DNA from 3 places in the Nakamurella sp. UYEF19 genome. Region 1 is predicted to be linked to each of the others. Evidence: riboswitches for the same ligand, from Rfam matches in the RefSeq annotation. Region 1 holds a riboswitch; each other region holds the start of a gene.

Region 1 (7,664 bases):
GCGCTCTACTGGCACGTCAAGAACAAGGACGAGTTGCTCGATGCCATGGGCGATCAGGTCTTCGCCGGGCTCCAGGTCCCTGGGACGGACGACGAGCCGTGGGACGCGACCTACCGCACGCTGCTGGACGTACTTCTGCAGTGCCTCCGCGCCCACCCCGGCGCCGTCGAACTCGCCGGACTTCGGGTGCTGCACAACGAGAAGGGCCTGGATCTGACCGAGCGTGCCCTGTCGTTGTTGCGTGGGGCCGGGCTGTCCGTCCAGGCCAGCGCCGACGTGGCCCGGACGTCACTGCAGACGATGATGATGTTGGTCTCGGTCCAGCCCGGAGTGGAACGTGGTGCGCCGCAATCGGAATGGGACGCGCTGATGGCGGAGAAGTCGGCCACCCTGGCTGCCCTGCCGACCGAGCGCTACCCGAACCTCGTCGAGTGCGCGGTGGCCCTGATCGATTGCGAGGACGAGAACGTCTACTACGACTCGGGTGTCGACCTATTCCTCGACGGGGTGAGGGCGCAGGTCGCTGCTTTGTAGCGGTGGTCCGGGTGACGGTCAGGCGCGGCCGGCGCGCCAGGCCCAGCGGATCAGCGGTGCCTGCAGCGGCAGCCGCACCCAGGCGATCACCCGGTCGCGGGTCGGGCGTCGTCCGGACCGCAGTGCCATCGAGACGTTGGCCGGAAAGACGGCGGTCAACAGGCCCGCCGAGAAGATCCCACCGACGCGCCGGGTGCGCGGGTGTGCCATCAGTGCCGCACCCACGAGTTCACCGACTCCGCTGAGGTAGACGAGATCCTTCTTCCTCGGCAACATCTTCGGCACGATCGAGACGAACGGTCCCGGCCGGACGAAGTGCAGCACACCGGAACCGCCGAGCAGCACGATCAGGAACGCCGTTGACGGCGTGGGCCGGGAGGACATCCCCCCATGGTCCTCTGCCCGTGTGGCTAGCCTGGCGAGGGTGATCAGTTCGAGCAGCCGACCTTTCTCAGACATGCGCGCTGGACCAACGACCCTCGTGACGACGCTGATCGCAATCGCGCTGCTGGCCGGATGTAGTGGGTCCGGGCCGGTCGGGAGTCCCGGTCCGGCTTCGTCAGCGGTCCACGTCTCCGTGAGCCCCATGCCTTCAGCGAGCCCCCGGACGCCGGCTGACCCCACGCCGACTCCTCCCCCCGAGTCCGTCGCGTCCTCGGGTTTGACGACCCCCTCGACCCCGACGGCGACACCCATCCCGGCATCGACCTCGAGCCAGGCGGCGCCGGGGGCGTCGACGGCGCCAAGTGATCCGCCCGCCGGCCGGGCCGCCGTCACCGGGCTCCCGTCGGTCGGCGTCACCGGTGTCAACGTTGCCGATTGCCGTTCGACACAGCGGCCGGTCGTACTCCTGCACGGCACCTTCTCGACGGTCGCGTCCAACTTCTCGGCGCTCGTGCCCGCCTTGCTCGCCGGTGGTCGCTGCGTCTACGGCCTGGACTACGGAAACGGTGGAATTGCTGCGGTCACCGCGTCCGGCACCCAGTTCGCGGACCTGGTCGGCAAGGTGCGGAAACTGACCGGCGCAGATCAGGTCGACGTCATCGGCTATTCCCAGGGCGGTCTGGTGCTGCGCACGGCCCTGCGTCTGAACGGCCTCGCGGATCAGGTATCGACCGCCGTGCTGCTCGCCCCGTCCTGGAACGGCACCACCGCTCCGCTGGCCGGCGCCCTTCCGGCAAACCTCTGCCGGGCGTGCGCAGATCAGGTGGCCGGCTCGCCGCTGCTCCGCCGGCTCGCCGTCGGCGGTGACCTGGACGGACGGGTGCGGTACGCGGAGCTGTCCACCAGGGGTGACACCGTGGTGACCCCGATCGGGTCGCAGGTGCCGTCGGGTCCGGCCGACCGGGTTCGAGCGCTGGTCGTGCAGGACCAGTGCCCGACCACGAGAATCGACCACGTCCAACTGCCGGCGGCCCGCGGTGTGATCAGCTGGGTGGTGTCGGCGCTGAACACGGACGGGCGGCCACCACCGGCCGCCATGACCTGCTGACCTCGACGATTGGTTCTCGGGACGTCCCGGCTGCTAATCTAGATCTTCGTGTGCGCTCCGCCGGGGTCACATGCAGTGTTCATGAAGTGCAGGACGCACACATTCCTAGAGACGAAACGAAGGCAATCAGGCGTGGCCAACATCAAGTCCCAGATCAAGCGCATTCGCACCAACGAGCAGGCTCGCCTGCGCAACAAGTCGGTCAAGTCGTCGCTGAAGACCGCGATCCGTCGCGTCAAGGCCGCCGCCGCAACCGGTGACAAGGCCGCCGCGCAGACCGAACTCCTCGTTGCCACCCGCAGCCTCGACAAGGCCGTGTCCAAGGGTGTCATCCACGCGAACCAGGCCGCCAACCGCAAGTCGGCTTTGGCGCAGCAGGTCAACGCGCTCTAGTTCTTCCCGGGTCGCAATAGGTGCCCAGCGCACCCGCAGCAGTTCGCACCAAGAGACGGTGTCCCTCGTGGGCACCGTCTATCTTTGCGTCCCCGGGTCGCCGTCGTCAACGCAAACGGCGGGCCCGGGACAGATCGATGACGGCCTTCTCCAGCGCGTAGTCCGCGTCGGCGGCAAGGCCTTTCACGGCGCCGTTCAGGTCGGCGACCACCTCCATCGCCCGCGCCAGGCCGGCTTCGGTCCAGTATCGCGCCGCCGTCCTCGCGCGGTCGATCTTCCAGGGCGGCATGCCCAGCTCGCCGGCCAACGCGAATCCGTTGCCCGGCCGCGCGCCCGAAACCCTGGCGACCGTGCGGATCCCATCCGCAAGCGCGTCGGCGACGAGTACGTGCGCAACGCCGACTCCCATCGCCCACCGCAGTGCCTCGAGCGCGGCCGGCACATCTCCCGCGACGGCCATGTCCGAGACTGCGAAGCCGGTGACCTCGGCACGGCCACGGTGATACCGCCGCACCGCCGACTCGTCGACCAGACCACCGGTGTCAGCGACCAGCTGGCTGGCCGCGGCAGCGAGCTCTCGCAGGTCGGAGCCCACGGCGTCGACGATCGCGGCGACCGCATCCGGCGTGGTGGTGCCGCCGGCGGACCTGATCTCGTGACGGACGAAGTCGATCCGCTCCGCAGGTTTCGTCAGTTTGGCGCACGTCATCAGGGCCGCACCGGCCTTCCGCAGGGCGTCAGCCAGAGGCTTGTTGCGAGCGCCGCCGTTGTGCTGGACGACGAGGACGACACCCTCCACCGGATCGCCGGAGTAGTCGACGAGCGCGGCGGCGATCTCCTTCGACGACTCGTGGGCCTGCCGGATCACCACCACGCGCGGCTCGGCGAACAGACTGGGCGCCACCAGATCCTCGAACTCCACTGGGGAGATCGCCGTCGCAAGGGCCTCCCGTCGCTCCACGTCCGGGTCGGCGCGGCGGGCCACCTTCACCGCCGTGCTGACGGCGCGATCCACCAGCAGCTGCTCGTCGCCCAGGACGAGCACGAGTGGTGAGGACAGCGCATCGACGGTCGGAGAGGGCACCACTGCATCCTCTCAGGCCCCACCGACAACACCTCTGAATCACGCGACGATCACTAGGGTTCCTGGTGTGCCCGCGCTGCGTGCGGCATGCGTCCGTGTACTCCGATGTCGTCCGATCTGCTGGAGGGTCTCCCCTTGCGCTCGTTCCGTCTGCTCACCGCCCTGCTGGTGTCCCTCGTCCTGGCGACCTCGTGCGCGAGTTCCACCCCGGCTCCGGCGGCCGCGGGAACGGCCACGTGCTCGTATCCCGAGAAAGGGACCGCAGCCAAGGCGGCGACACCTCCGGCGGGCGTCGAACCGAATACCGGAACCGCGACGGTCACCATCGGCCTCGGGTCGGGATCGGTGACGATCGCCATGGACAAATCGAAAACACCCTGCACCATCGGCAGTTTCGTGCACCTGGCGTCGTCGGGCTACTTCGACGGCACCACCTGCCACCGCCTGACGACCTCGGCCTCGCTCAAGGTGCTGCAGTGCGGCGACCCGTCGGGAACGGGCGGCGGCGGTCCCGGCTACAGCTTCGCCGACGAGACCAACGCCTCGATGACCTACCCGACGGGCACCGTGGCCATGGCCAACTCGGGAGCAAATACCAACGGATCCCAGTTCTTCCTCGTCTATGGCGACTCCCAGCTGAACCCGGACTACACCGTCTTCGGGACCATCACGGGTGGCCTCGACGTGCTGACCAAGATCGCCGCTGCCGGTGTCTCGGACGGCAGCGACGACGGCACTCCCGCATCCCCGGTCACCATCAGCAAGGTCACCGTTTCCTAGAGCGATTTGGAGTCGGCGCTGCGGGCCGCCCGGACCTCGCTCGGTGCGCCGCCCGCGAGTCGTGCGCTAGTCTGGCCGGACAACTGAATCTCCACTCATCCAGAGGGGCAGAGGGATACGGCCCGATGAAGCCCCGGCAACCACTGATGATGATCTCCTTCTCGTTGTAGAGGCCCAGCCTCCGACATCGAGGCCGGTCGTCAGCAGGTGCCCCGTCCGTCCCGCTCCGGCGGGAAAGATGAGACGAAAGGCCTCGTCGTGACTGCTGTCATCAGCTCTGCCTCCACCACCCCATCCTCCGTCGGATCGTCCCCGCAACCCGTCGACCTCGGTCCGGCCGTTGCGCTGTCCTGTCGCGAGTGCGGAAACCGGATCGCCCTCGGGCCCTACTACGCGTGCACCGAGTGTTTCGGCCCGCTGGAGGTCGCCTACGAGTTCAGCCTGTCCGGCGAGGCTCTTCGCGCACAGATCGAAGCCGGGCCGCAGAACATCTGGCGGTACGCGCCGCTGCTGCCCGTCCCGGCCGGCATCGCCGACACACCGAACATCAACCCCGGCGGGACGAAGTTGGTCCGCGCGGACAACCTGGCCCGCGAGCTGGGAATGAAAACCCTGTGGGTGAAGGACGATTCGGGTAATCCGACGCACTCCTTCAAGGACCGTGTCGTCGCCGTCGCGCTGGCCGCCGCCCGCGAACTCGGGTTCAAGGTGCTGGCCTGTCCGTCCACCGGGAACCTGGCCAACGCCGTCGCGGCCGCAGCTGCCCGGGCCGGTATCCGCTCCGTGGTGTTCGTCCCGTCCAACCTGGAACAGCAGAAGATCCTGACGACGGCCGCCTACGGTGGCACGCTGATCGCCGTCGAGGGCAACTACGACGACATCAACCGCCTCGCGGGCGAGATCGCCGGCGAGCAGGAGGACTGGGCGTTCGTCAACGTCAACGTCCGTCCCTACTACGCAGAGGGCTCGAAGACACTCGGCTACGAGGTCGCCGAGCAGCTCGGCTGGCGTCTGCCGCAGCAGGTCGTCATCCCGATCGCCTCGGGCGCGCAGCTGGTCAAGATCGACAAGGGGTTCCAGGAGCTGATCTCCCTCGGCCTCGTCGACGAATCCGCCTACAAGGTCTTCGGCGCGCAGGCCACCGGTTGCAACCCGGTGTCGACTGCGTTCAAGGAGGGCCGCGACTTCATCCAGCCGGTCCGTCCGGACACCATCGCGAAGTCTCTGGCCATCGGCAACCCGGCGGACGGCCCGTACGTGCTCGACGTCGTCAACCGCACCAGCGGCGGCATCGAGGACGTCAGCGACGAAGAAGTGATCGAAGGCATCAAGCTCCTGGCCCGGACAGAAGGCATCTTCGCCGAAACCGCCGGTGGTGTCACGGTTGCCGTCCTGCGCAAGCTGCTCGCCTCCGGTCAGCTCGATCCGGAGGCCGAGACGGTCATCTTCAACACCGGTGACGGACTGAAGACCCTCGACGCCATCGCCCATGTCGTCGGACCGACCGCCACCATCCCGGCCACGCTGGCCGCCTTCGAGCAGACCGGTCTTGCCTGATCGACAGGACTTCCCTGATCGACCGCACGGCAACACGGCCCGGTACCCACCTCGGTGGGAGCCGAGCCGTTGTGTCGTCCGGACTCGTCGAGGCGCAGCATTTCGACTGTGACGCGGCAAGAGCCGGTCAGTGCTGCTGGGGGCCGTCCGGAAGTTCGATGCCGAACAGCGTGTGCAGGGCCTGCAGGTACCCGGCACTGTCGCCGGTCCGGGCCAGCTCGCGGGCTCGAAGCGTGGGGGTGTGCAGGAGCGACTGGGTAACCCGGTGCATGGCGAGCTCGACCTCGGCGGCCACGTCGTTGTCGTACTTCGCCCGGAGCCGCGTCATCTCCTTCTCCACCGCGACCGAGACATGTTGCCGCAGTGCGACAACCGCCGGGTCGAGCGTGCGGATGGCCTGATCGTCCTCGAAACGGGCGACGGCGGCGATGACCACGTCCTGGGCGGCCGAGATGGCTTCCCGATGTTCCGGGGCCGCTGCGTGGGACACCGTGCGCAGGTCGACGACCTGGACTCCGGGCAATGCCCGCACGCCGGCCGAGACGTCGGGCAGCAGCGCCAGATCCACCACCTGCAATGGATGTTCGCGACCGGAGAGGGCCGCGGTGACCGTACTGACGTCGAGCACCCCGCCGGTGGTGCCGCTGCAGGCCACCACCAGATCTGCCTTGCCGATGGCCTCGGCGAATTGCCCCGGCGCAACGATCTCGGCGTGGTGGGTGGCCGCGAACGAGTCGGCCCGTCCACTGGGCGAGAACACCTGGAGTCGGGTGCAGCCACGGGCCCGCAAAGCGGCCGCCACCACCCTGGCGTAGGCGCCGGTGCCGATGATCAGGCAGGTCGCGGTGGAGAGCGAGTTGCTCGGCCGGTCGTCGTCATCCGTTACGGATGGCAGTTCGGCCACCGCGATGTCGATGGCCACGGACGCAACCGACCGACCGGCCGAGCCGAGTCCGGTGCCGGCGGCGACCTGCTTGGCCGTCCGGGCGGCGGACTGGAAGAGCGCGTTCAGCACCGGGGTGGTGGTGTGGGTCTGCTGGGCGGAGGACAAAGCCCTGGACACCTGACCGGAGATCTCCGCCTCGCCGACGACCATGGAGTCAAGACCGGCGGCGACGGTGAACAGGTGCGCGGCCACCGGAGCGCCGACCCGAACCTTGAGCAGGCCGGCGACGTCGGCCGGTGAGATGCCGGCGACCTGAGCCACCCGATCGGTGACGGCGTCGATCGCGTCGTGGAACCGATCGGCGTCGACGTAGATCTCGAGTCGGTTGCAGGTGGCCAGCAGGACGGTGCCGGAGATGGCTCCGTCGGGCTCGGCGCCGAGCTGTCGCAGGGACTGCGCCAACAACTCGGGACCGGCCGAGAGACGCTCCAACTGGGTCAGCTCAAGATCGTGATGGCTGGCGCCGAGAACCATGAGCATGTTCTCCATCGTACCGTTCTGACCAGCCACAACGAGGAAAGGTGATGCTCACCCGGCAGTACCCGGACCCACCAGGGAAACCCGGTCGCACCCCGGCGTGACGTGCAGGATCTCTCGCCTTGCGCGTCAAACGGAACGCGCGGGAGAGGTAGCTCACCAAGGGTCACCTAAGTCGACGACCGACCTCGGTCGGCTGCTCCGGCCAGGTGGGACGATGGCAGCATCATGACGACGCATGCATCCGGTTCCGATCAGGACCTCCACACCGACCTCGCGCTTCCGGCCGCCCACCCGTTGCGGGACGGCCGCACCGGTGCCGCCCCGCTGCTCACCGCCTACCGTGGCGAGCAGACGACCGGGCATCCGGTCTGGTTCATGCGGCAGGCCGGCCGGTCGTT
Region 2 (7,664 bases), on a different contig from region 1:
TCGCGGTGGCCGATCTGATCGCCGAGTCTGACCTCCTGGCCAACGGCCAGAGCGTGGGATCCGGAACCGATCACGGCAAGCACGAGGCCTGATCCAGCGCAGAATCCCTGACGAACACTGCGCATACGGAAGTGCACTGCGCATACGGAACTGCGCTGCGCAGACGGAACTGCGCTGCGCATACAGAAGTGCGCTGCGCAGACGGAACTGCGCTGCGCAGACGGAAGCGACCGAAATCGCCGCGTTGGCAACGAATTTGGTCAGAACCGTATGCGCAGCGCGGAACCCTCTCGCGGGCCGCCCGCCCCGGCGCCGCCGCTCCTCGCTTCAGCCCATGCAGAAGTGCGCCGCGCATACGGAAGTGACCGAAATCGCCGCTTGGACGAGGAATTCGGGCTCAACCGTATGCGCCGGGCAGAACGGTATGCGCGGAGTACGCGTAGGTCGCCGCGCGGCGGGGCTGTTACTGCCAGGGGGCGATGAACGGGAGCCGGCGGTCGTCGACGGCGGGCGTCGGGCGGCCGTCCACCGAGAGGTAACGGCGGCGCGGGCCCTGTGCCGCAATGGATTCCACCGCGCCGACCAGACGGTCGACGTGCTCGGTGGTGGTGCCGAGACCGACCGAGGCCCGGATCGCGTGACCGGTGCCGTCCTCGACGTTGCAACCAGCCGCACCCAGCAACTTGCGCACCAACGGCTGCGCGCAGAACGCGCCGTCGCGGACCCCGATGCCGTGCTCGGCCGACAGGGCCGCGGCGACCACGGCTGATGACTGGCCGGCGATGGTGAACGTGAGGACGCCGATGGTCTCCACCTGCCCACCGAAAAGGGAATGCACTGTTACACCGGGGATCTCGCGGAGACCGTCGCGGAGCACGTCGGTCAGCGACTGCTCGCTCGCGGCCAGCGATGGTCGGTCCGCCTTGGCCAGCACGTGGCACGCCGTGGCCAACGCGACCGCACCCGGAACGTTCGGCGAACCGGCCTCGTGACGGTCCGGGAGCGGCTTCCACGTAGTCTCGTCATCGGTAACGGATGCCGTCGCGCCGCCGCCGATCAGGTACGGGTCGGCCGCGGCCAGCCAATCCGCGCGACCGACCAATGCGCCGGAACCGTAAGGGGCATAGAGCTTGTGGCCGGACAGGGCGACGTAGTCGACACCGAGCTCGGCGATCGAGAACGGGCGGTGCGGCGCCAGCTGGGCCGCGTCGAGGGCGACCCTGGCTCCACGGGAGCGAGCCACCGCGGCCAGCGCCCGGACCGGCCAGATCTCGCCGGTGACGTTGGACGCGCCGGTGACGACCAGGAGAGCCGGGCCGGCGGGGCGGGTGCGCAGCGCGTCATCGACGGCACTGACGGCCTCGGCCGGCGACGACGGGGCGGCCAACCGCACCACGTTGATCCCCGGACGGTTCCAGGGCAGCAACGCGGCGTGGTGCTCGGTCTCGAACACGACGACCGTGGTCCGCGTCGGCAGGCAGTGGGCCAGCAGGTTGAAGGAGTCGGTGGTGTGCTTGGTGAACAGGACGACGTCGTCAGCGCGCCCACCGACGAAGTCGCGGATCGGTGCGCGGGAGCCCTCGTAGAGCGACGTGCAGACCTTCGAGTGCCAGCCGGCGCCGCGGTGGACGCTGGCGTACCGCTCGAGCAGCGCGTCGACGGTGTCGCGGACGATTCGCAACGCCGGAGCCGAGGCGCCGTGGTCGAGGTTGGCGTACTCCACCTGGCCGCCACCGGCCAGCGGGACCTGCGAGTGGGCGCCGACGATGTCCAGCCCGGGAGCGTGCGGGTGGACGACTCCGTGGGCGGGAGCGACGGGGGATTCGGCGCACCAGCGGGGCCGTTCGGCGGCTGACGTCGCGGAAATCCAGTCGGGACGGTCGAGAACAGCGGTCATCAAAGATCCTCAGGGTCCTTCGGACCACCGGATAGACCAGGGGCCCGCGCTTGCCGGATGCACCTCGCACCAAGCCAGGTCTTCATCCGGGGCACCCCACCGCGGTAGGAGGGTTGCCGGCCAGCAAGCCGGAGCTATCCGCTGGCACTCATGACCTTCGAGGGAGGACGCTAGCAGAGGTGACGCGAGGTGCGGAAGCCCTGTCTCTTCGCAACTTCTGCGGGCTCGATGTGACCTGGCCGACGCCGGGCCGTCTGCTCCGGTGGAGTCGGGTCCACGAGTCGACGGTGTTTGCGCAGGTCACGCTCAATCCGTGACAGGTGATGCCAGGGCTGCCTCGGCGTTTTGGAGGTCGGTCCGCTGATGTCGTATGCTTCCGTAGCTCCCAACGGACAGCCGTTGGAGCCGGGTGTTTTTTGATTCAACGGTTCCCGGCTTCATCGTCTAGGCCCCCATCGTCTAGCGGCCTAGGACTCCGCCCTTTCACGGCGGCAGCACGGGTTCGAATCCCGTTGGGGGTACGCAGTAGGCCTTGTTTCACCTCAAGGCCCCGTAGCGCAGTTGGTTAGCGCGCCGCCCTGTCACGGCGGAGGTCGCGGGTTCAAGTCCCGTCGGGGTCGCCAAACGCGGGCCGGGTCCAGTTCACTGGGTCCGGCCTGTTGTTTGAGGCCAGGTAGCTCAGTCGGTACGAGCGTCCGCCTGAAAAGTGGAAGGTCGCCGGTTCGATCCCGGCCCTGGCCACCACATCTGAACTCCCCCAGTCCGCTACGGCGAGCTGGGGGTTTTCTGCGTCAGCGCTGAGTCCTGGTCCCGCCCGCGGTCGCTGCGCTGGGCCCTCGTGAAGGCGGTGTCACGGGCCCCGGCCACGCCGACGTCGATGGCGCCCAGCAGCGATCCGTCCGGACCGGTGGCCGACACCGTCACCTCCGGCGGGCGCAGCGGCACGAGCTCGCGGAGGCGGCTGCGGATCGGGCCGAGCAGCAGGTCGCCGTTGCGGCCGATCCCGCCGGCCAGCACCACCTTCCCCGGATCGATCACGGCCACCACCGCCGCGATGACGGTCCCCAGGTGGTAGCCCTCCTCGAGGACCGCGCGGTCGGCCGCCGGTTGCCCGGCCCGTGCTGCTGCGAAGACCTGCTCAGACGACGAAACATCCGCCAGGCCCTCGTCTCTGGCCCGGTTGACGATGCTCTGCGGTGCGACCGATGTCTCCAACCGCGGATGACGGTGACCGGGGCTGAAGGTTGGGTCGCCCGGCGCGAACGGCAGGTAGGCCAGTTCGCCGGCCGCGCCCTGTGCACCCCGCAGCAGCCGTCCGTTCAGCACGATCCCCATGCCGAGGCCGGTCCCCGCCGAGACGAAGACGAAGTCGGGCCCCGACCCGCGGGCCGTCTCGGCGATCGCGGCCAGGTTCACGTCGTTCTCGATCTGCAGCGGGGCACCCAGCCGTCGCCGTAGTTCGGGCACCGTGTCCGTGCGTTCCCAGCCGGGCAGATTCGGTGCCAGGCGGATGATGTCGTTCTCGGCGTCGAACACGCCGGGACCGCCGAGGACCACGAGGGTCAGCTCGTCCCACTGCCGCCGGGCCGCCTCGACGGCGTCCCGGCTGACCTGCTCGATCTGGTCGAGCAGGATCCGACCGGAACGCAGGCGCGTCTTGACCTCGCTCCGCTGCAGCACCTCCCCGGCCAGCGTCACCACCGCCACGCGCAGCCACGCGCGCCCGACATCGAGGGCGACCACCGTCCCGGCGCGGCCGTGGATGCGGTAGACCCGCGGGGTCCGACCGGTGTTGCCGGTGCGGCGGGCCTGCTGGTCGAGCAGGCCGAGACGCTCGAGGTTGTTGACGGCGAGGGTCACCGTCGGCTTCGACAGGCCGGTGCTGGCCACGAGTTCGGCCACCGAGGCTTCCGGACGTCCGGCGATGTCGTCGAAGACCGCGCGCTCGTTGATGATCCGCACGGCGCTCGACGTCGTCACCACCAGCGGACCGCGCCGCCTGAGACCGATTCCGGATGCCATGCCGGAGATCATGGCACGGCCGTCGTTACCGGTTGCTGCGCAAGCTGACCGACGTGGTGACCGTCGCCGTCCCTGGTGCCGACACGGTGATGGTGACCCGGTGGGATTCCGCACCTGAGTAGGTGTGGTCGCCCTGCACCGCGTAGAGGCCGTTGATCGAGGTGTTGACCGCCGGATCCCCGCTGAGCGTGCCGGGGCTGCTGTGGCCGTCACCCCAGTTGATCTTGACCGTCAGGGTGTCGGTCGTCCGGCCCGGAGCGGCCACGGTCGCCAGCGGGCCCTGCACCGTCCGGGTCCGGTCGAGGGTGGCGGCACCGGCCGTCAGGTCCAGCCGCCACCGGACCTCCGGGGTCGGGTAGAAGTTCACCCCGGCAGCCTGGAGGCGGTCGCCCTGGGCGCCGAGACGACCCAGGAAGTACTGGTAGGCCGGGCTTTTCACCGTCCGGGTGACCTTCGGCGACCACGCCAGCTCGGCCAGCGCCAACAGGCGCGGCATCACCAGGTAGTCGATCTCGGACAGGTTGCGGATCGTCTCGGTCCACATCGCGCCCTCGACCCCGATGACGTCGTGGTCGGTCACGCCGGTGACGTAGGTGCTCGGGTCCCAGTTGTAGAACTGGTCGATGTCGCAACCCTTCTCGCAGGCCCACGTCTGGCCCAGCACCGCCGGCACCGTCTCGGTGTAGCGCTGGTCGAGGTAGGCATGCGTGGCCGGCGCCATGACGATCTTCATGTGCTTCTTGACCGCATCGGTGGCCGAGACGGTGTCCGGATCGCTTCCGGAGGCCGGGTTCCAGTACTCGGCGACGGATCCGGGCGCGAGAGTGGTTCCTGGCCCGGAGATCTCGGCCCAGCCCATGGCAGTTTTGCCGGTCGCCTTGACGATCCGCGCCTCACGGTTGACCAGCGCCGCATAACGGTTCTCCGCCAGGGTGGTCGACGGGGTCTCGTCGCCGCCGAGGTCGTAGTACCGGCTGGAGGACATCGCGCCGAGCTGCTGGACGATGGCCGTCAGGAGGGTCCAGGTGTTGGCGCTCTCCGGGCAGAGTGCGCTGTAGCCGACGTCGCCGGTGTAGTTCCACACCGGCGGATGGTTGGTGCTGCAGTTGATGTCGGCCGGGTGACCGTCGAGGTAGGGATTGGCGGTGTCGCCGAATTCGGCATTGATGATCGCGTTGGTGTGGCCGGGGCTGTCGACCTCCGGGATCACCGTCATGAAATGTGCTGCGGCGTAGGCGACGAACGAGCGGTACTGCGCCTGGGTCCAGAAGCCGCCCGGATCCACCGTCCGACCGTCGGTGCCCACTGCCCCCTTGGCGCCGATCGACGTCAGGCGGGGAAAACCGTTGATGACGATGCGGAATCCCTGGTCGTCGCTCAGATGCAGGTGGAAGGTGTTGATCTTGTAGGCCGATGCCTGGTCGATGAGTTCCTCGGCCACGGCGGGTGATTCGAAGTGCCGTGCGATGTCGAGCATGATGCCGCGGTAGGCGTAGCGCGGGTAGTCGGTGATCCTGGTCGAGGAGATGGTCCACGGACCGGAGCGCCGTGTCGGGCTGTCGATCCAGGACGGCAGTAGCTGACGGAGTGTCTGCACGGCGTTGAACAGCCCGTGGGTCGTCTTGGCCTGGAGAAGCACGCCGTGGGTCGTCACCTCGACCCGGTAGCCCTCGGCCTGTTGATCTGCCGAGAGGCCGGGGACCGCGCCGAGGCTCAGGGTGATGTCCCCGTTCCGGGCCGGACCGGAGACGACGGGCAGGGCAAAGCCGGTCGACGGTCGGAGGTCAGCACCCAAGGAGCGGGCGACTGATGTCGTAGCCGACTGGGTCGCGACGATCCGGCTGCCCTTGGCGAGGGTGAAGACGCCGGTGCCGGGGACGGAGGTGACCGGCTTCGGGACAACGGAGGAGATCGCCGGTGCGCTGGTGCTCAGGTAGGCAGACGCGGGAACCGCGGCAGGCAAAGGATCGGCCGCAGCCGCCGGGACCGCCAGGCCGGCGACCGTCAGCGACAGCGCGGCGAGCAGCGCGACCGTCCGAAACGGACGGAAGGGATGAAAAGCACCGTAGGCACGGGAATGTCGCATGACTGCTCCTACCGGAGAGTTGTTCGGACAGCTCACGAGAACCCAACCGCGGTTCGAACCCAGTAAGTCAGACTCCCTTACGAAGGTCAAGGATCGATCGGCGGTCGGTCGCGTCCGTCCTCGCGCCGGCCTCGTTCAGGCCCAGGGGATCGGCAGGGTGCCCAGGGCCAGCAGGCTGCCCTTGAGCTGCCGACCTCCGGTCGTGACCACACCGCACTGCAGGCTCGCTTCCGCCGGAATCTGTGCTCCGGAGACCTGCGCACTGTCGGAGGTGGCGGCGTACAGCTGCACCGACAGCCCACCGTCGGCCGTCGGGTCGGCGATGCCGGTGAGTTCGCGGACCACCCGGAGGCAACTCGCCTCCAACTCGGCGCGCGTTGCGGAATGCTGGCCGGTGAAGCCGCCGGCGAAAATCTCCAGGACATGCGGCAAGCCGCACGCGCCGCTTTCGCTTCCCTGGTCCCACGCAGCGGTCTTGATGCAGTAGCCGATCAGGTTCCGGTTGTGGCCGTTCTGCAGGGCATGACGAAGCGATTCCGTGTAGGGAGCCGCGTCCGAGTTGGTCGAGGCGATCACGTTCGGGAGAACCGAGACGACGCATGCCAACCAGTGTTGCCCGGCTGCCTCCTGGCGCGGAGAGGGTCTGGACAGGGCCGGCCAGGCCACGGCGGTCCCGGTGGGCGACCAGAGGCCGAAGATCGGCTGCGTCGCCTGACCGAGGTAGGCCGAGTTGCTGTCGTAGCAAACGTTGATGTTGGGGTCGCTGATGCTCTGGTACGTGGCCGTCCCTTCGACCACCACGGGACTCGGATCACTGATGACGCGGGTGATCTCGCCGTATCGGAGACCATTGCACGGCCCGATCTTCTGTCGCGGGTAGACCTGGATCAGCGACGCGCTGCCGCCGGCGGCCACCGTCGGGCGCTTGACGGGGTCGGTGACGCAGTCACCGACCCCGGGAGGCCCGGGAATCGGCGTGGCCTGCGCGGTTCCGGTCACGAGGTGCGGCCGCAGGCCCGACATGACCAACACCGCGAGCAGCGCGACGGCCATCACGAGTAGTCCGAGTCGGCGTGGCGTCATCTCATCGCTCGCTGACCATCGCGATTCCCCCATCTTCCGGTCCTCATCGTATCGACCCGGCGTGCCCCGAGGAGTTGGCTCCCGCCCACCGCGGCGCTACCCGCCGTCGGTGGTCTGCTGCTGGCTGTCGGGCTGCGCGGCGCCCTGGCGATGACGCCGGCTCGGCGCCGATGGCGACGCGTTCAACAGATTGAGCCCCTCATACCTTCTCGACCGTCACGGTGACGCTCGACAGCAGCTTCTTGGGCCTCCAGCGACGGGAGACGACGACGTAGTCAGCACCTTGGAGCTCGACGATTTCGCCCACTTCCGGAACAGCGCTCATGTCGAAGGTGCCGAGCTTGCTGTCGTCCTTGCTCGACGACGAAGACGCCAGGAAAATTGTGTTCATGTGACCCATCCTGCTTGAGCTTTCGCTCCGGCGGCAGCATCCAGCGACATGACGCGGGTACACCCTGCGCCGCAGTCAGAGTCCGTAGACCCGCTCGGCGTTGTGGCGACCGATCATCGCCGCGACTCGGATTGCGTCCTTCTCGGCCCAATCGCCCTGACGGATCCAGCTGCCGAGCACGTCGC
Region 3 (7,664 bases), on a different contig from region 1:
ACGACTCCAGCGCGGCCGGGGTGAAGTACACCGGCGGCACCGGCGCGGCAGACCCGAGCGAGTAGCCGAGCTTGGCGTGATACGGCACCCCCCGGCGAGACCCCACGTGCAGCACCGGTTCCGCTCCGCCGGGAAGGTAGGTCAGGCCCTCGTGACCCTCGACGAAGCGGCCACCGCGACCCTCGAAGACCAGCACCATCACATCGATGAACGCCAGGCCGAAACCGCGCACCAGCACGTCGGCACCGGGCCGCAGACCGCTCAGGTCCACGTCGGCGGTGTAGCCGGGCGGGATGTAGACCAGGTCGTGCTCGGACGCCGCGGCGCTCAGTTCCTTCTCCGCGCGCGTCGGGTGACGGTCGAGGTACCCCTGCGCCAGGACCACCAGATCGGCGGTCAGCGCCGTGCCGTCGGCCAGCCGGACCGCCTGCCGCGCAGACGAAGTGCCGGCAGAAGCGCCGTCAGGCGAACCGCCGGTCAGCAAGGTCTCCCGCACCGAGACGGCCCGTTGCAGGTGCCGGGTCACCGTCACCGAGGCCGGCAGACTGGATAGCACGCTCTCGAAGGTCCACGACAGGTACAGCGACTGGATCTCGCGGCTGGCGAAGTCGTGCGCCTTGAAAGCATCGGCCGCCGCGCGGAGTCCGTTGTCGATCAGCACCTGACGGCCAACCCCGGCGACCCACTGGTCGAGCGGCGGGCCGGGCACGATCGGCCCGGCGCACACGACCGACTCGTCGAGGAAAACGGTGACGTCCTTGGCGACGGAGTTCATCCACAGCAGCGGCGACTGGTTGCGGCGCCAGATACGGCCGCCGCCGACCGGGAACGGATCGACGATGTGCACATCCAATCCACCGGCCGGGATCAGGTCGGCATTCGCCGCGATCCGTTCCATCAGCGAGACGGTCCGCGGGCCGCCGCCGACGAACACCAGGCTCGGCTTCTCCGCACCATTCGACCAGGCGCTCGTCGATCGGGCGCTCATCGACCGGCACCGACCGTTTCGGGCTCACGCTCGGGCTGCTCCCAGTCGGCCAGACCGGCACCCGGGACCAGTTCCTTGGCGAAGGCCAGCGGGCCGATGGTCTCCGGATCAGCCGTGACGTCGAATCTCGCCTGATACCCCGACGCGAGGTACAGCTTGGTCGCCTCCGGTTGGCGCGGGCCGGTGGTGAGGTGAATCCGTCGGTAGCCGAGGTCGAGGGCAGCCCGCTCCAGTTCCGCCATCAATCGCCGGCCGAGTCCTCGACGACGGTGACGCGAGGACGTCCAGACCCGCTTGACCTCGGCCGTCGCGTCGTCATAGCGACGGATGGCCCCGCCGGCCACCGTCTCACCGTTCTCGGTCAGCACCAGGAAGGCGCCGTCGGGCGGTAGGAAGTCGGTCACCGGGACCTCGGTGAGCTGGGTGTAGGCCGAAACCCGGCCGTAGCGGGTGGTGTATTCGACGCTCAGGTCGTCCAGCAGCGGCGCCAGTTCCGGGTCACCCGGCTCGACGTACAGGACGGACAGATCCGGGTCACCCGCCACCGGCGACACCCGGCGCGGACCGGGCGGCAACTGAACCGGGGAATGACGGGCCAGCGCGGCCAGGAAGTTCTCGGTCACCTCGGCCACCGGGCCGGCGGAGGCCGGATCGATGAGCACACCGCCGTCCGGGTAGACACGGATGTGGGAGGAGAGCACGAACCACCCCTGCCCGACGTGGTCGGCCCCCAGGCTGGTCAGCACCGGGCGCAGAGCGTAGTCGACGGCGAGGACGTGGGCGGGTGATCCACCGGTGACGAGCGGGAGCACGGCCTTACCGCGGAAAGCCCTCTGCGGCAACAGATCCAGGAATACCTTCAAGAGGCCGGAGTACGCCGCCTTGTAGACCGGCGACACCACGACCACGGCGTCGGCTGCGTCCACCGCCTCGACCGCCTCGGCGATCGCGCTGTCGTTGACATCGGCGCTCAGCAGGGCCTGCGCGGGCAGGTCCCGGATCACCACCGGCAGCACGGTGTGGCCGGCCCCGGTGATCCGCCGGCTGACGTAGGACAGCAGCGCGTCGGTGCTCGAGTTGACCGACGGGCTCCCCGCGATGGTCACGATGGTGGACATATCACTCCCTGGGACGGAGCCTCGTCTCCGCGAGGGAGAGGAGGCCGGATTCGCAGTCGTTCCGATTTCACTGGAGGCGACGCTGCCCCGGTTCCACACCGGGGAAAACAACATCGACCGCCAAATGTTTCCCGCCGGGGCAGCCCAGTAACGGGCACTGGTCAGAACCGGAGGGAAAACCGGTCAGACCGGACAGAGCGCGCTGGACAGTCGCCCCAGGTCGACGTGCCGACGGCGGACGCCGATCGGCGACCTCGGGATCCTCGACTCGTTCACACGATTCCGTCCGTCCAGATGACCGAAGGCCACCACACGCTTGCGGTGCCCGGGTCGGGCACCACCTGGTCGTCATCCGGAGCACCCCACCGTGGAAGAGGGTTGCCGCCCAACGAGCCGGAGCTTGTCGCTGGGTCTCATGACCTGCTTCGAAGTTAGTCCACGGGCGTTCGGCGGGTCAACCCGTTGCGGTCCGGAAGCGCCCGTGATGCCCCATCCAGAACCGCGCTCCTGGAACACTTCCGGAGTGAAGCGTTTCAGTCGCCACGCTCCGGGCCGGGGGCCGGGGAACATCGGCCGGTGCTATCGTTGTTGGCAGGTAATGAGTGTCAACCACAAGCCCTGGCTGGTTGATCAGCAACCCTCCATGTGCGGCGGGGTGCTCCAGGTGATGACCTGGCGGACGCCGACCGGCTCCGCAAGCGCTTGTGGTGTCCACGATGTCGACACGTCCTACCCAGATCCGCACGGTCGACAGGGCGGATGTCCCCGATCAAGAGGTTTCCGCGTGAGCGCATCGAACAAGACACCACTTCACCTGGCCATCGCCCTCGACGGGGCGGGCTGGCATCCTGCCGCCTGGCGCGAGCCGGCGGCACGCCCGACGGAGCTCTTCACCGCCGACTACTGGCTCGATCTCATCCGCACCGCCGAGCGGGGGTTGGCCGACTTCGTCACGTTGGAGGACTCGTTCGGCCTCCAGACGGCGACGCCGCTGCAGCCCGGCGGGAACGACGAGCGGACCGACCAGGTTGCCGGGCGGCTCGACGCCGTGCTCATCGCGGCGCGGGTGGCCCCGCTGACGAGTCACATCGGGCTGGTGCCGACGGCCCTTGCCACCCACACCGAACCGTTCCACGTGTCGAAGTCGATAGCCACCCTGGATCACGTCAGCACCGGACGGGCCGGCGTCCGCATCCAGGTCTCCCCCGACGCTCGGACCGCGGCACACTTCGGCCGACGGGACCTCCCGGAGATCACCCTGGACAACCTGGCGGAACCGGTTGTCCAGCAGGCCGTCTCGGATCTCTTCGACGAAGCTGCCGACTACGTCGAGGTGATCAGGCGACTCTGGGACAGCTGGGAGGACGACGCCGAGATCCGTGACGCGGCGACCGGACGTTTCATCGACCGGGACAAGCTGCACTACATCGACTTCGAGGGCCGGTACTTCTCGGTCAAGGGACCGTCGATCGTCCCCCGGTCACCGCAGGGCCAGCCCATCGTCACGGCGCTCGCCCACCAGCGGGTGCCGTACCGATTCGCCGCGAGGTCCGCGGACATCGTGTTCGTGACACCGACCGACATCGCTGACGCAGCAAGTATTGTGCGTCAGGTCAGGACGGAACGGTCGGCGGTCGGACGTGACACTGAGGAGCTGGCGGTCTACGCCGACCTGGTGGTCTTCCTCGACAGCGCTGCGGAGTCCGGCGCCGACCGAAAGGCTCGTCTGGACAAGCTGTCCGGTGCCGCTTACACCTCGGACGCGCTGATCTTCACCGGGTCGGCCGGCGAGCTCGCAGATCTACTGGCCGCTTGGCAGGACGCCGGCATCACCGGCTATCGCCTGCGTCCCGGGGCCCTTCCGGACGATCTGGAGACCATCGTCGACCGCCTCGTCCCGGAACTGCAGGAGCGCGGGCTGTTCCGCACCGCCTACGAGTCCGATTCCCTGCGTGGACTTCTCGGGCTGGAACGCCCGGCCAACCGCTACTCGACCCTGCAGAAGGTCTGAAGATGACAAGGTCTGACAAGACAAGGCCACGCAAGCAGATTCACCTGGCCGCCCACTTCCCGGGCGTCAACAACACCACGGTGTGGAGCGACCCACGGTCGGGCAGCCACATCGAGTTCGAGTCGTTCCAGCGGTTCGCCGGGATCGCCGAGGACGCCAAGTTCGACTTCCTGTTCCTGGCCGAAGGTCTGCGACTGCGCGAGCAGGGCGGCAAGATCTACGACCTGGACGTCGTCGGGCGACCGGACACCTTCGGCGTGCTGACGGCACTCGCGGCCGTCACCGACCGGATCGGGCTGACCGGCACCATCAACTCGACCTTCAACGAGCCCTACGACGTCGCGCGCCAGTTCGCCACCCTCGATCACCTCTCGCGCGGTCGTGCGGCCTGGAACGTCGTCACCTCCTGGGACGCCTTCACCGGCGAGAACTTCCGTCGTGGCGGCTATCTCGCCCAGGAGGAGCGGTACGACCGGGCCCGGAACTTCCTGCACGCGACTGCGGAACTCTTCGATTCCTGGACGGGTGAAGAGATCGTGGCGGACAAGGAGTCCGGCACCTTCCTGCTGCGCGGCAATCCGGGCGGGTTCGCAGTGCAGGACGATCATTTCGACATCCACGGTAACTTCAACGTGCCGCGCAGCCCGCAGGGCCGGCCGGTGATCTTCCAGGCCGGTGACTCCGACGCCGGACGCGAGTTCGCGGCCTCGACTGCCGACGCCATCTTCTCCCGCCACGGGACGTTGGAGGCCGGCCAGGCCTTCTACGCCGACGTCAAAGGCAGGCTCGCACAGTACGGCCGTCGCCACGACGAGCTGCTCGTGCTCCCGGCCGCAACGTTCATCCTGGGCGACACCGAGGAAGAGGCGCAGGAGTACGCCGCGCACGTGCGGCGCCAGCAGGTCAGCGGCCAGACGGCGATCAAGTTCGCCGAGCAGCTCTGGAACCGTGACCTCAGTTCCTACGACCCGGACGGTCCGTTGCCCGAGGTCGATCCGCTGGTCGGCGAGAGCACCATCTCGAAGGGCCGCGCGAGCGTGCGGATGAACGCCGACCCGGTGGCCGTCGCTGGCGAGTGGCGGGCACTGGCTGCGGCCAAGGGACTCTCGCTGCGGGACGTCGTCGTCGAGAAGACCGCGCGGCAGAACTTCTTCGGCACCCCGGAGTCCATCGCCACCACCATCGACGAGTACGTCCAGGCCGACGCCAGCGACGGTTTCATCTTCGTCCCGCACATCACTCCGGACGGTCTCGGGGAGTTCGCCGACAAGGTGGTGCCGATCCTGCAGGAACGCGGTGTCTTCCGTAGCGACTACGAGGGCACCACACTGCGCGACCACCTCGGGTTGGCCACACCGGCCGCCCGTGGCCGCCATCGGGAGCCGGCCGGGGCAACATCGTGACCGTGACGCAGACGCAGGATCCCTCACCCCTGGAGGCGCTCCGCGCTCGGCAGGACCCGAGTCTCGGAGATCCGGTCCTCGACAACGCGGCCTGGGCGGCACTGACCGGACCGCAGGCGCACCTGGCACAACGGGTCGGGCTCGCCGCGCGTTTCGACCCCGAGGTCGCTCCGTTCGTCGCACTGGAGGATCACCACGATCCGCAGGCCTGGCTGGACGCGGCCACGCTGGTCGGCCGGGGCGGGACCTTCGCCGTCGCCGGCGAAGGGGTCCGGCCACCGGAGGGCTGGGACTTCACCTCGGTCGGTGGCGGCGTGCAACTGGTCGACGTCGACCTGACGAAGGAGCCGGACCCGGAAGCCCGACTGTTGGGCGAGTCCGACGTGCCGGAGATGCTCGAACTGATCGAACGCACCCGGCCTGGCCCGTTCCGGCCGCGGACGGTGGAACTCGGCGGCTACCTGGGTATTCGCCGCGACGGTGACCTGATCGCGATGGCCGGACGGCGGATGCATCCTCGGGGCTGGATCGAGATCAGCGCCGTCTGCACGGATGTCGCGTTCCGCGGGCAGGGTCTCGGCGCCAGGCTGGTCAGGGCCGTTGCCGCGGGCATCGTCGCGGACGGTGAGAAGGTCTTCCTGCACACCGCGGCCGGCAACACCACCGCCATCCGCCTCTACGAATCGATCGGGTTCCGGCTCCGTCGTGTCACCGACTTCCTGAGCGTGACGGTCCCCGAGCAGTGAGCGTTCCGCCTGCCGGAAGGGCCGTCTCGGCGCAGGACGAGGTGCTCGACCTGGCCCAGCAGCTGATCCGGATCGACAGCACCAATACCGGCGACTCCGGATCGAGCATCACCGAGCGCACCGCCGCGGAGTGGATCGCCGGACAACTCGCCGATGTCGGCCTCGACCCGGTCTACGTCGAGGCCGGCGCACCGGGCCGCGGCAACGTCATCGTCCGGCTCCCCGGCGCAGATCCCGGCCGCGGTGCGTTGCTGATCCACTGCCACCTCGATGTCGTACCGGCCGACGCGTCGGAGTGGTCGGTGCATCCGCTGTCCGGTGAGGTCCGTGACGACTATCTCTGGGGCCGTGGGGCTGTCGACATGAAGGGCATGGTCGCCATGTCCCTGGCGGTGCTCCGCCAGTTCGTCCGCGACGGCGTGAAACCGCCCCGCGACCTGGTGTTCGCGTTCCTGTCCGACGAGGAGTCCGGCGGCTTCTTCGGCGCGCGGTGGCTGGTCGAGCACCGGCCGGAGCTGTTCGAGGGGGTCACCGAGGCCATCGGCGAGGTGGGCGGCTTCTCCACCACGTTCACCACCGCTACCGGAGATCCGGTCCGGGCCTACCTGATCGAGACGGCGGAGAAGGGCGTCACCTGGATGCGCCTGAAGACCAGGGGGACCCCCGGACACGCCTCCATGCTCCAGACCGACAACGCGGTGGCCACCCTCGCGGCCGGCATCACCAGACTGCAGCAGCACCGGTTCCCGCAGATCATCCGGCCGGCGCTGGCCGAGTTCCTCGCCGGCGTCACCGATCTGACCGGGATCAGCTTTCCGGAGGACGATCTCGATGCTGCGGTGGCGAAATTGGGCAATCTATCGAGGATCGTGGGCGCGACGCTGCGGGATACCGCCACGGTGACCACCTTCCATGCCGGCTACAAGGGCAATGTGGTGCCGTCGTCGGCGGCGGCGACGGTGGACTGCCGGATCCTGCCGGGACGTGAGACCGCGTTCTACCAGGAACTCGGCGAGATCCTCGGCCCCGACATCGAACGGGAATGGGACGACCTGCCGCCCGTCGAGACCACCTTCGACGGTGCCCTGGTCGACGCCATGACGAACGCGCTCGTGAGCGAGGACCCGACGGCGGCGGTGCTGCCGTACATGCTCTCCGCGGGCACCGACGCGAAGTCGTTCAGCCTGCTCGGCATCAGGCACTTCGGTTTCGCCCCACTGCAACTCCCTGCCGACCTGGACTTCTCGGCCCTGTTCCACGGGATCGACGAGCGTGTCTCCGTTGCCGCCCTCGAGTTCGGCACCCGTGTCCTCGACCGCTTCCTTCGCACCTGCTGACCACCGCGCCCCGACCCCCGGGCGGCGCGCCCGTGGAGGAGTGCGCATACAGGCCGTCCCG

The links. A riboswitch is a leader RNA that binds a small molecule or an ion and turns the genes downstream of it on or off. The one in region 1 is predicted to bind S-adenosylmethionine.
Region 2: linked by a shared signal. The riboswitch ahead of ABIB25_RS16425 (aminotransferase class V-fold PLP-dependent enzyme) and the one ahead of thrC (threonine synthase) in region 1 are both predicted to bind S-adenosylmethionine.
Region 3: linked by a shared signal. The riboswitch ahead of ABIB25_RS16105 (LLM class flavin-dependent oxidoreductase) and the one ahead of thrC (threonine synthase) in region 1 are both predicted to bind S-adenosylmethionine.

What each region holds. Positions count from the first base shown of each region.
Region 1 covers NZ_JBEPNO010000002.1:239,913-247,576, reverse strand. The annotation lists gene ABIB25_RS04305 (TetR family transcriptional regulator) at 1-534, shown strand, start outside; gene ABIB25_RS04300 (DoxX family protein) at 553-918, opposite strand; gene ABIB25_RS04295 (esterase/lipase family protein) at 1,196-2,026, shown strand; gene rpsT (30S ribosomal protein S20) at 2,159-2,419, shown strand; gene holA (DNA polymerase III subunit delta) at 2,526-3,503, opposite strand; gene ABIB25_RS04280 (peptidylprolyl isomerase) at 3,609-4,283, shown strand; SAM riboswitch class I at 4,376-4,528, shown strand; gene thrC (threonine synthase) at 4,554-5,840, shown strand; gene ABIB25_RS04270 (glutamyl-tRNA reductase) at 5,968-7,266, opposite strand; gene hemE (uroporphyrinogen decarboxylase) at 7,492-7,664, shown strand, end outside.
Region 2 covers NZ_JBEPNO010000011.1:160,065-167,728, reverse strand. The annotation lists gene ABIB25_RS16430 (MDR family MFS transporter) at 1-92, shown strand, start outside; gene ABIB25_RS16425 (aminotransferase class V-fold PLP-dependent enzyme) at 464-1,897, opposite strand; SAM riboswitch class IV at 1,939-2,053, opposite strand; tRNA gene ABIB25_RS16420 (tRNA-Glu) at 2,346-2,418, shown strand; tRNA gene ABIB25_RS16415 (tRNA-Asp) at 2,444-2,520, shown strand; tRNA gene ABIB25_RS16410 (tRNA-Phe) at 2,565-2,641, shown strand; gene ABIB25_RS16405 (ROK family transcriptional regulator) at 2,663-3,919, opposite strand; gene ABIB25_RS16400 (beta-N-acetylhexosaminidase) at 3,945-6,005, opposite strand; gene ABIB25_RS16395 (hypothetical protein) at 6,141-7,088, opposite strand; gene ABIB25_RS16390 (hypothetical protein) at 7,288-7,479, opposite strand; gene ABIB25_RS16385 (amidohydrolase family protein) at 7,555-7,664, opposite strand, start outside.
Region 3 covers NZ_JBEPNO010000011.1:96,452-104,115, forward strand. The annotation lists gene ABIB25_RS16095 (FAD/NAD(P)-binding protein) at 1-988, opposite strand, end outside; gene ssuE (NADPH-dependent FMN reductase) at 985-2,106, opposite strand; SAM riboswitch class IV at 2,414-2,527, opposite strand; SAM riboswitch class IV at 2,701-2,813, shown strand; gene ABIB25_RS16105 (LLM class flavin-dependent oxidoreductase) at 2,891-4,117, shown strand; gene ABIB25_RS16110 (NtaA/DmoA family FMN-dependent monooxygenase) at 4,120-5,520, shown strand; gene ABIB25_RS16115 (GNAT family N-acetyltransferase) at 5,550-6,266, shown strand; gene ABIB25_RS16120 (M20/M25/M40 family metallo-hydrolase) at 6,263-7,603, shown strand.